Regions from separate parts of the Thermoanaerobacter siderophilus SR4 genome, predicted to be linked through region 1. Evidence: riboswitches for the same ligand, from Rfam matches in the RefSeq annotation. Region 1 holds a riboswitch; the other holds the start of a gene.
What was found. Region 1 has a riboswitch for fluoride ahead of THESIDRAFT1_RS02430 (DUF6062 family protein). Riboswitches for the same ligand answer to the same signal wherever they lie in the genome.
Positions count from the first base shown of each region.

Region 1 (5,158 bases):
TAGGAAATCTATCCTGCTTTTTAAGTTATTTAAGAGTAATTTTGAGAATATAGATAGTAAGAGGTGGTTAATGTGAGAAAGCCTTTTACTATTTTGTTATATTTGTTAGTGATATTTTTTCTTATATATTGGCCTTACTATATGAATCTTTATGAAAAAGAACAAATACAAGAAAAAAATCAGGTAGAAGAGGAGTTTAGAGGAATAATTACATTTTGGGATTTCCCTCATCCTTCAATTAAAGACCCAGGAGGATTTGAATTTATAAAAAAGAAAATAGAATTATTTCAGTACAAATACCCGGGTGTGGTAATAGATTTTGAACCTCTTTCATATAAAGACGGATATGAAAAAATGATTAACTCTTCTAAAGATGGCTCTTTGCCAGATATTTTACCTGTTGGGGCAGATTTTTATTTTATTTCAAATGATTATTTAAGCCCTATTAATAAATATGTAGATGAAGAGTTTAAGAAACAATACAAGGAAGGCGTTATTGATGCTATAAGTTATAAAGGCAATATTTATGGAATGCCTTTAGGAATGTATACTAATGTTCTTTTTTTAAATGTTGATATGTTTGCCGAAAAAGAAATTCAATTGCCTGAAAATGGGGAATGGAATTACGAAGAATTTGTTGATAGTATGACAAAACTCACCTACACTGAAGGAAAAAAGGATAAAAAATATTTTTATGGATTAGGTCTTTCTCTCGCGCTTGATAGCTATAATTTATGGGGATTTTTACTTTTAGATGGTGCGAAGGCTTTTGACAAAGAAAAGTATTCTTTTTTTGGCCCTCAAGCAGTTTCAGGGGTGCAAAAAGTTTTGGATTTATTCAATAAATATAAGGTGGTAAATCCTGTTTCACTTGAGGGGGACAGAGAAAAATTATGGCAAGACTTTATTACTACTAAAAACACTGCTGTATTAATAGAAGAAAGCTATAAAATAGCACAGCTTAAAAATTTACAATCAAAAGGAAAGCTGTTTGAGTTTGATGTAGCTATGTACCCTGAAGGTGAAAGTGGCATACCACTGACATTATCACCTAAAATATATGCCTATGGCATAAAGAAGGAAAAAGATGAAAAAAAGCTTGAGATGGAGTATAAATTTATAAGGTTTATTACAGAAGACCAACAAAAGGTGATTGAATTAGGTTATGTACCAGTTAAAAAACACAAAATTATTGAAGACGATAAAATGAAAAGAATTGAATTAGCTATTAATTATACAAATATCATCCCACAATTTGGCGGATGGAGAAAAATAAACAACACAGTGATGGCAAAAATAAAAGAAGGAATAAAAAATAGCAAAAATGCCTTTGATATAACAGAGGAAATAAAAAATAGTGTAAGTCAGTTGGTGCAGTACAAATAACGGGTATTATTATTTTTTACTTTTTTACTGTGTCATAATACCTAAGAGTATCTCTTAATATTTCCTGGGCTATTGGTGCGGCTACTTCTCCTCCCATATGACCATTTTGCGTTGGATTTTTAACAAGAACTAATACGGCAATTTTTGGGTTTTCAACTGGTGCAAATCCAGCAAATGATGCTACGTATTTTCCTGGAGCATAATTTTCCGTTGTACCTGTTTTTCCACCTACTGTATATCCAGGTACTTGTGCCGCTTGGCCGGTACCCTCTGTTACTGTTTTTTCAAGTATATACTTCATTGTATCGGAAGTTTTTTTAGAGATAACTTGTCTAACTATTTGAGGCTTATATTCTTTAATTATTTTATCGCCGTTTTCGATGTATTTTACAATATGTGGGACCATAAGGTTTCCACCATTTATCACGGCAGAAAAAGCCGTAATCATTTGGAGTGGAGTTACAGCGATTCCTTGTCCAAAGGACATAGTAGCGAGGTCGACAGGATATATCTTTGACTTTGGCAAAATCATTCCACTGGCTTCTCCAGGAAGCTCAATTCCTGTTGGAGTGCCGAAACCAAAAGCTTGTATGTATTTATAAAAGGCATCGACACCTAATCGTTCTACTACCTGCATAAAAACTGTGTCACTAGATTTTTCTATAGCTTCTTCGAAGTTTATCTTACCTAATTTTGTCCAGCTATTAATTCTATGCCCCGATACAATATAATAACCGGGGTCATCAAATTGCTCATCAGGTGTTACTACCGCTGATTCTAAAGCAGCAGAAGCAGTAATTACTTTAAAGACGGAACCAGGCTCATAAATGCTAGAGACTGCCGGGTTTGACCAATAGTCTTGTGAGGATATTTTTTGAGGATTATTAGGATCAAAATCAGGTATATTTGCCATTGCTAGAATTTCACCTGTTTTGGGATTCATGACTATTGCTGTTATACCATCTTGCGGTTTATACTTTTCATAGCCATTTTTTATGGCTTTTTCTGTATAACTTTGTATTACAGAATCAATTGTAAGGACAATATTATTACCATTTGTAGGTTTGTAAAGCTTGCTTGGGACTCCTACTTTTCTACCTTCTGCATCAACAAGAGAGATTTCACGACCAGGTACACCACTTAAGTATTTATCTAAAGAATATTCAAGGCCATACAAACCGTTGCCATCAATTCCTGCAAAACCTAATACTTGTGATAGCATTTTGCCGTTGGGATAGTTTCTCATAAAAGTATCTTCTACATATATGCCTGGTATGTTAAGACTTTTTATTTTGTTTATATTTTCTAGAGGAATGGACCTGCCAAGTACAGCCCATTCTGAGTTTTTATTTGAAAGAATTTTATAAAGTGAGTCTTTGTCCATATTTAAGTATTTATAGAGTTCTTCTGAAGCTTTTTCTGGATTTTTTATAAATTTAGGAGCCGCAAATACATCTCCTGCTGGAACATTACAGGCAAGGATATTCCCGTTTACATCATAAATATTGCCCCGTTGAGGCTTTAATATGATATCAGCAGTACTTTGCCTTTCGACTGCCATGGCAAGTTTTTCAGAGTTTATACCCTGTATCCATATAAGCCTTACGATAAGGGCGAAAATCATAATAGTAAAAAAGATAAATATAATAAAGGTTCGTTTTTTTACATATGATGTCAATTTTATTCTAACCCCTTTTTATAAAGATTTTGTTTATCCAATATAATTATACCATAGATATTTTGTGGGATAATTAGATAAAAAGATAAAAATAATTAAGATTTATTAAATGTTAAGCAAAAATCATAAATCCAAACCGAAAAACAGTCTTTAATATGTAGCCTTTTCACTTGTATTTTTGTTTAAAAAATGTATAATATTATTATAGAGAAAAGTTAAATAACGGTGATGAAGCTCACCTTATTGCCGTGAAGGCTAATGGCTTCTACGCGCTTTCGTAGAAGCCATTTTTGTTTATTTGACAAAAAAGAGAGGATGAGAATCTGCATGAAGTTAGAATTTATTCCATTGTATGAGGTTTTTGAAAAATATAAGGGAGGTTGTCCAATATGCAAGGTTATAAAAGACGAAGAAAAAGCCTATTGTGAGCATTTGTTTGAAGATGAGGTTTTAAAAGACCCTGAAATGTATGTCAAAATAAGAGAGACAAATTTTTGCCATTATCATTTGGAATTATTGAATAACTCATATGATAAATTAGGTTTGGCAATTGCATTAAAAGCAAATATCAGTTATAAATTGCAGCAGATTACAGACAAACGTAAGTCTTTAAAGAAAAAAAGAGGGAAAGAAACAAAAAACAAATGCCTTATTTGTGATTATTTAAGTGAAAGAGATAAATACCAGATGCATATATTGATAGATATTTTACATGCTGATAAAGATTTTGTTGAAAGGCACATTGAAGGCTTGTCTAGATTATGTTTCCACCACTTAAATATGCTTATGGAAAGTGCAAAGGATGTTACACCACAAATTGAGAAAATATTTAAAATAAATGAAGCTGCAATTGAAAAAAATATTAATGACCTCGAATGGTTTATAACAAAATTTGATTATAGATTTCATGATGAACCATGGTATGACTCTAAGGATTCGATTGAAAGAGCATTGAAACTATTGCGAGGTGGCTATTATGATTAGGATTTCTTTTGAAATTACTGATGAAAGCTTTGAAGAAATCAAAGAGTTAGTTGCTGATTTTGAAAAAGATGGTTTTACAGAAGAAGACGCATATAGAGCTATTTTTGAAATGGGGATTAAAGCATATCAAATAGAACGGGATAATCCTAATGAAGATGATTTAAGAAGACAGCTTATTTCTATGGCGTCTAAATACTCTGCAATGAAATTTAAAAATTTTCAGTTGATGCGTGACAACCAAACACTTGAAATAAGATTAAAAGGTTATGAGTCTGAAAATAGATATCTTAAAAAAACTTTAGGTATAAGGGTTGATGAATGATGAGATATATATGTCCTGTGTGTTTTAAAATAGCTGAAATTGGAGAAGAAAAGTGCTCAAATTGCGGATATGATTTTAAAAATATATCAGATGATGATTACAGTGAAAAACTTATAAAAGCCATAAATCATCCGGATTATAATGTCGCTTATATGGCAGCAAAAATAATTGGAGAACTTAAAATAAAGAAAGCAGAAAAAGTATTGATAGAACATTTACGCAATAATGGGGATAAAAAGGACCCATATATTGAACAGATTATTGTTTGGGCTCTTGGAGAGATTGGCGGAGAAGAGTCTCACAGGTTTCTTTTAGAAAACAAAGATAAATTCTCAATTTTAACAAAAAATATCATTGAAAATTCTTTGGAGAAAATTAAAACAAGAGTGGCAAATAAGGAAGGTGAGTCAATTGGAAAATAAAGAAATAAAAACAATGAGAATAATAACATTAAAGTCTTGGGTTGGGTTGCATTTTTTGGTGGATTAAGTCAGGATATGATTGTACCTATTTTGCCTACTTTTTATACGCAGATTCTAGGACTGAGTAAAGAAATGGTAGGTTTAATAGAGGGAAGTGTCACTACAGTTGTAAGCCTTATGAGAATAATATCCGGAATAATTTCAGATAAAATTGGAAAAAGGAAATCTATTGTGTTTATTGGATATCTATTCTCTGCCATTGGAAGAGTATTACTGCCATTGACGAATGGTGCTGCAATGGTTTTTGGGTTGAGACTGGTTGATGGTATTGGGAAAGGTACAAAAGATGCGCCGAGAGATGCACTT
Region 1 is NZ_CM001486.1:500,761-505,918, reverse strand. It holds gene THESIDRAFT1_RS02440 (ABC transporter substrate-binding protein) at 73-1,386, shown strand; gene THESIDRAFT1_RS02435 (peptidoglycan D,D-transpeptidase FtsI family protein) at 1,403-3,064, opposite strand; fluoride riboswitch at 3,280-3,339, shown strand; gene THESIDRAFT1_RS02430 (DUF6062 family protein) at 3,392-4,048, shown strand; gene THESIDRAFT1_RS02425 (hypothetical protein) at 4,041-4,370, shown strand; gene THESIDRAFT1_RS02420 (HEAT repeat domain-containing protein) at 4,367-4,792, shown strand; gene THESIDRAFT1_RS02415 (MFS transporter) at 4,868-5,158, shown strand, end outside.

Region 2 (5,158 bases), 510 kb from region 1:
CAAGCTTTCCACTTTTCATGGTAGCATCTTCTTTCCGTTTATAGTGGGTAAAAATCCCATCACATATGTTAGCAGAAAAATACTCGGCTGGCACAAACATACCACATTGCATCATCAACTGAGCCAAACCTATGCTTCGCAAAAAGGTAGATTTACCCCCTTGGTTAGCACCTGTAATTATTGCCAGATCTTTATTATCAGCATTTAAATCGTTGCCCACGATTTTTTGTTTCATTGTCAAAGCCAAACAGACATCGTATAATCCTTTAAAAGAATGCCTACGTTCACTGGATGCTACCGGAATAGGAAAAGACACCGGCTCTCCAATTTGGGCAAGTTTCTCATATAAATTCAAACAGCCAATGTAAAAAGCCAATTCAGTCCGTAATATGTTAAAAAAACTGAGAATATGATCAGCAGACTGAGCAAGTGCATTTGCCACGAGGTTGATTCCTCTGTCTTTTAAGTCAGATAAAGCTCTTGCCCCGCTTTCATCGCGCTCACTTATATAAAAAGTATAAGCATTCGGTCTTTTTGAAAAAATCCTGTCTATTAGACTTTGTTTTTATCCTCCTGTTTGCGAAGAATATAATTGACACCTTTATTGCCTTTACCCAACTCAGCACTGATCAAAATTCCATCGCGAAATTCCAGTTCTTTTAAATGATTTTGGATACTTTCAAAATATTCATCATCAAGTTCTTTTTTGAGCATTGTAAAAAACCTTTTAAAACCATATGATTCGAATTTATCAGCATGTTGGTCGGCAATACTCTTTAGTTTTTTCAGCATTTCCATAAACATATGCAATACATCCATTGAGCTATGAAGTATAGCTGCAGGGTACCTGGTGAAAATGCTAAAATAATACTTTTTCTCGTTTTCAATTGCTTCTACTGCTATATTATAGATATTCCTAACAATGGAAGAATTTTTTAGAGAATCCTTCAGAACATCTTGGCGATATAATATTGTATCCAGATCACTATACACGCTGGATAAAACAGATTTTTTGGCTACTTCAAATAAAAAATTATCACCAAGGGACATAGCATTGAACAAAGTGTTTAATTCTAAATCCTGTATCAATGCTTCTTCGTTCGAGGGCAATTTTTGTTGCAGGTCAAAATCATGATCTCTATACATAAGTAAAACTTTCATGATTTTATCCTCTCCTTTAAGCAATTATACGTTAGCCTGTATTTTTCAGCAATTGATATGGCGTATGAAAGCCCATCAGGAGGTCTTCTAACAATTTTATATGTGCGCAATGCCGGATTCTCAGGAACTACCGTACTGACCATACTTACAATTTTTTCGCTTAAGAATGCCAATTCATCTATAAATGTTACCCAGACGCACAGCACATCTAATTGTATTATTTTTTCCATTATCTTCTTACTTAAAAATAATGCGTCTTTTGCTGTGGTAGAGGTAAAAATTTCATTCATTATTATAATACTGTTTGATGTCGCATGAGCAAGAATATTGTGAATTCTAAACAATTCATCTTCCAGTTTTCCACGAAGATCTTTAATATTTTCTTCCTTTTCAAAATGTGTAAATAGTTTATCAAAAAGAAAGAGTTGCGCTTCCTTTCCGGGAACAGGGCAGCCTATACTGGCCAAATAATGCAATTGTCCAAAAGTGCGGGCAAATGTTGTTTTGCCTCCCTGGTTCGGACCGGTAATTACAAATATACGCTCTTTACCTTTTAAATAAAAATCATTACAAACAACAGCCGAATTTTCGTTGATGAGTTTATAAGCCAGAGCTAAATCAAATCCTTCGTAATTATAAACTTCCTTGCATTTACTAGATATTTGTGGATAACAAAATTTTAGTCCAGCGCGCTTGAATAGTGCCATATATTCCAAATAAGCAATATAAAATTGTACTTCCCTATCAAAAGTAGCTATTGTCTCGTCTAAATAATCACTATTTTTCATACAATAATTATCAAGATTAGAAAATATATCATGATATAACTGAGCTACTAAATCCAATATTTTTGCTTCGACATGGTTCATATCTGGCCAATCAGAAAATTTGACTTTATAATCCTTTGCTGCTTCCTGTTTGAATTTTTCAAACGTTTTTTCTACTTCTATACTGTAATCAATTTCAGATTCATATTTACGAACCGTCACACGGTTACCTTTTATTAACAAGCAATATTTTACTGTAGACAAATCAGCTTTAAGTTTTTTCGTTTCACTCAGTAGCAGCTGAAAACGGTCAGAATTAATATAATCTATCAAATATTGACGAAATGCTAAAAAACCACGAGATTTTAACTCTACAGAAGACAAGTCTTCTACTAAATCAGTAATTGCATCACAGTAGATTTCTACAGCATCCAAAAACCATCTTTCTTTCTGGTATTTGTAGTAAAGTTTGTCTGCTTGAGCAAGGTGTTTGCGCATTTCTTGCATTTTTTCCGCAAATGATTTTATATCCTCAAGCAAAACTTCATTTTCAAGATCTTGCATTATTTCATGGCGATACTTGATAGTATCAATATCGTTTAAAGGAGTGTAAAAAAACAGTTTTAAATTATATTCTTCTTTGCCTCTTGTTATGACATCTATAATTTGATCAAGATTTAAGTCAACAAAAAAATCAGGCGCTTCGAATGTTTCTTTTTTTACTCCATCTTCGTTTTTTTCAAATAATATGCTATGGAAAGGCATAAGAAAGTACCTCCCTTTCAAAGTTGTAGGCAAATGCACTAAATACAAAAAAGCTGACAACCCCTACGTTTTTACCGTAGAAGCCATCAGCTGTTTATCAGCAGTTCGGATTTTCCAAAAGGGGGCTTCATCCCTTTTTGAATATTATATCACTTTTTTATGAAGCCTGCAAGAATATGTGAAAATTTACTTCAAAGCATAATGTTTATGTTTATTTGTTTAAAATAAAAAGATTTTTGTATTGTTTTATATCCAAATTTTGTAATACTGCTTATTATTCTATAAGTAAACTTAACAATATAAAATACTAGATATCATTATTTTGTAGTATAATGATAATATGAGAAAAATAAATATTCATTCATTTTATGTTTTGGGAGGGATCTTATTGAATAAAGGTAAAAGTATAACATTCAATACTTTAATACATTGGGAAGAATTTCGCAAGCGTATTATAGTTGAAGGCATTATAACAGGTTTCTTTGTTGGATTGATTATTGCTATTTTAAGATATATTCTTGAAAAAACAAATATTCTTGTAATAAGTGTATACAAAATTCTTCATACAAATCTTTACTTGTTAATTGGCTGGATAATTTTCCTTTCTCTAATAGGCTTATTATTGGGTATAATAGTGAAAAAAGAACCTATGATAAGCGGTAGCGGTATACCTCAAGTTGAAGGCATGATTATCGGTTATATAAAAGTTAATTGGTTACGAGTTTTATTGTTAAAGCTCATAGGTACTATTTTAGCGATAGGTGCAGGACTTTCTTTAGGACGCGAAGGTCCATGTGTGCAAATTGGTTCTTCAATCGGACAAGGAATAAGTAGGTTGTTTGGTAGATTTAGAGTTGAAGAAAAATACCTTCTTACATGTGGAGCTAGTGCAGGGCTTGCAGCAGCTTTTAATGCACCACTTGCAGGAGTTATTTTTGCTCTTGAAGAACTGCATAAAAATTTCTCACCATTGGTACTTGTATCTAGTATGGTTTCATCACTTACATCAACTTTTGTAGCTGGTGAACTATTAGGAATCAAACCTATTTTTAATCTGAAAAATCTAGCAGTAATGCCGCTTAATAATTATCTTTATCTTATTTTACTTGGAATTATCGTTGGGTTATGTGGAATTGTATTTAATAAAACTCTTTTAAAAACTCAAGATATATATAACATGTTAAAAATAAAATCACATATGAAGCCAATAATACCTCTTATTATATCTGTTGCAGTTGGACTATGGATACCTATGGCACTTGGCGGCGGTGAAAGTCTTGTCGATACATTAAGTAAAGATAGTTTTAGTTTAAAATTTTTAATTTTGCTATTGATTGTTAAATTTTTATTTACTATGGTAAGCTATGGCTCAGGTGTACCAGGAGGTATTTTTATGCCTCTCCTTATAATAGGTTCACTGATTGGCAACATATACGGAACTGTAATAATTAACATAATGCATATAAACCCTATTTATATCAAAAATTTTATTGTATTTGCTATGGCAGGATATTTTGCTGCTATAGTTAGGGCACCGATAACAGGTAGTTTGCTCGTAACTGAAATGACCGGTTCATTTTCTCATTTGTTGGCCCTAAGCACTGTCTCTATAACGGCATACCTTTCATCAGATTTGTTCTCAAATATGCCGATTTATGAATCTTTGTTAGAACGTCTGCCAATAAAGAAAGGACAAAAATCTATTACCGCCAATAAAAAAAGAAAGACGATTTTCGAAATGCCTGTTTGTGTAGGCTCAAGTTTAGATGGCAAAAAATTAAAGGATATTAGTTTGCCCCAAAGTTGCTTACTTGTTGGCATAAAGAGGGGAACGCATGAATTAATACCAAAGGGAAATACGAAAATTCTAGCCGGCGATTATCTAGTAGTCCTTGCAGATGAAGATAAAGCTACAGAAATTAGAGAAATTTTGTTGAATATGACACAGAAGTGAACAAATCTTAAATAGACACGGGGACGGTTTCTTTGTCCGAGTCGGACAAATGAACCGTCCCCGTGTCTATTGGGAAAAAGGGAATCACCATTCGCAGCACTATAGATTTACTCATAGCACAAACAGCCATTGAAAACAATTTATATTTGTTGCACGATGATAAAACTTTTTCTTTAATTGCACAAGTTGATGAAAGATTAAAAGAGTACTAAAAAGAAGTCTGTATAAAAAAGTGGCAGCCTTTTTTATTATGTATTTATTGCACTGGAAGAACTTCAGCAGCACGTTCCAATTCGTAACCTTCCGGAGTAACCATTCGAAAAAGCATTATTCGGCTCTTTGTTTCTTTATCCACCATTATCCCAGCATCACTATAGTTTATCCTCACCGTTTGGTAACCTTGAAGTTGAGGTTCAACTACCACCAACCATTCATCATCCAATCGGTAGATTTCTTTAACCTTATGAGATAATAGCCATAGTTCAAAAGAATGTGATGAATTAAAAGAACT
Region 2 is NZ_CM001486.1:1,007,044-1,012,201, forward strand. It holds gene THESIDRAFT1_RS15090 (MutS-related protein) at 1-442, opposite strand, end outside; gene THESIDRAFT1_RS15095 (hypothetical protein) at 553-1,161, opposite strand; gene THESIDRAFT1_RS04960 (MutS-related protein) at 1,158-2,693, opposite strand; fluoride riboswitch at 2,764-2,837, opposite strand; gene THESIDRAFT1_RS04965 (ClC family H(+)/Cl(-) exchange transporter) at 3,082-4,647, shown strand; gene THESIDRAFT1_RS04970 (copper amine oxidase N-terminal domain-containing protein) at 4,904-5,158, opposite strand, start outside.
Region 2: it holds a riboswitch for fluoride, as region 1 does, so the genes downstream of both, THESIDRAFT1_RS04960 (MutS-related protein) here and THESIDRAFT1_RS02430 (DUF6062 family protein) in region 1, are expected to answer to the same signal.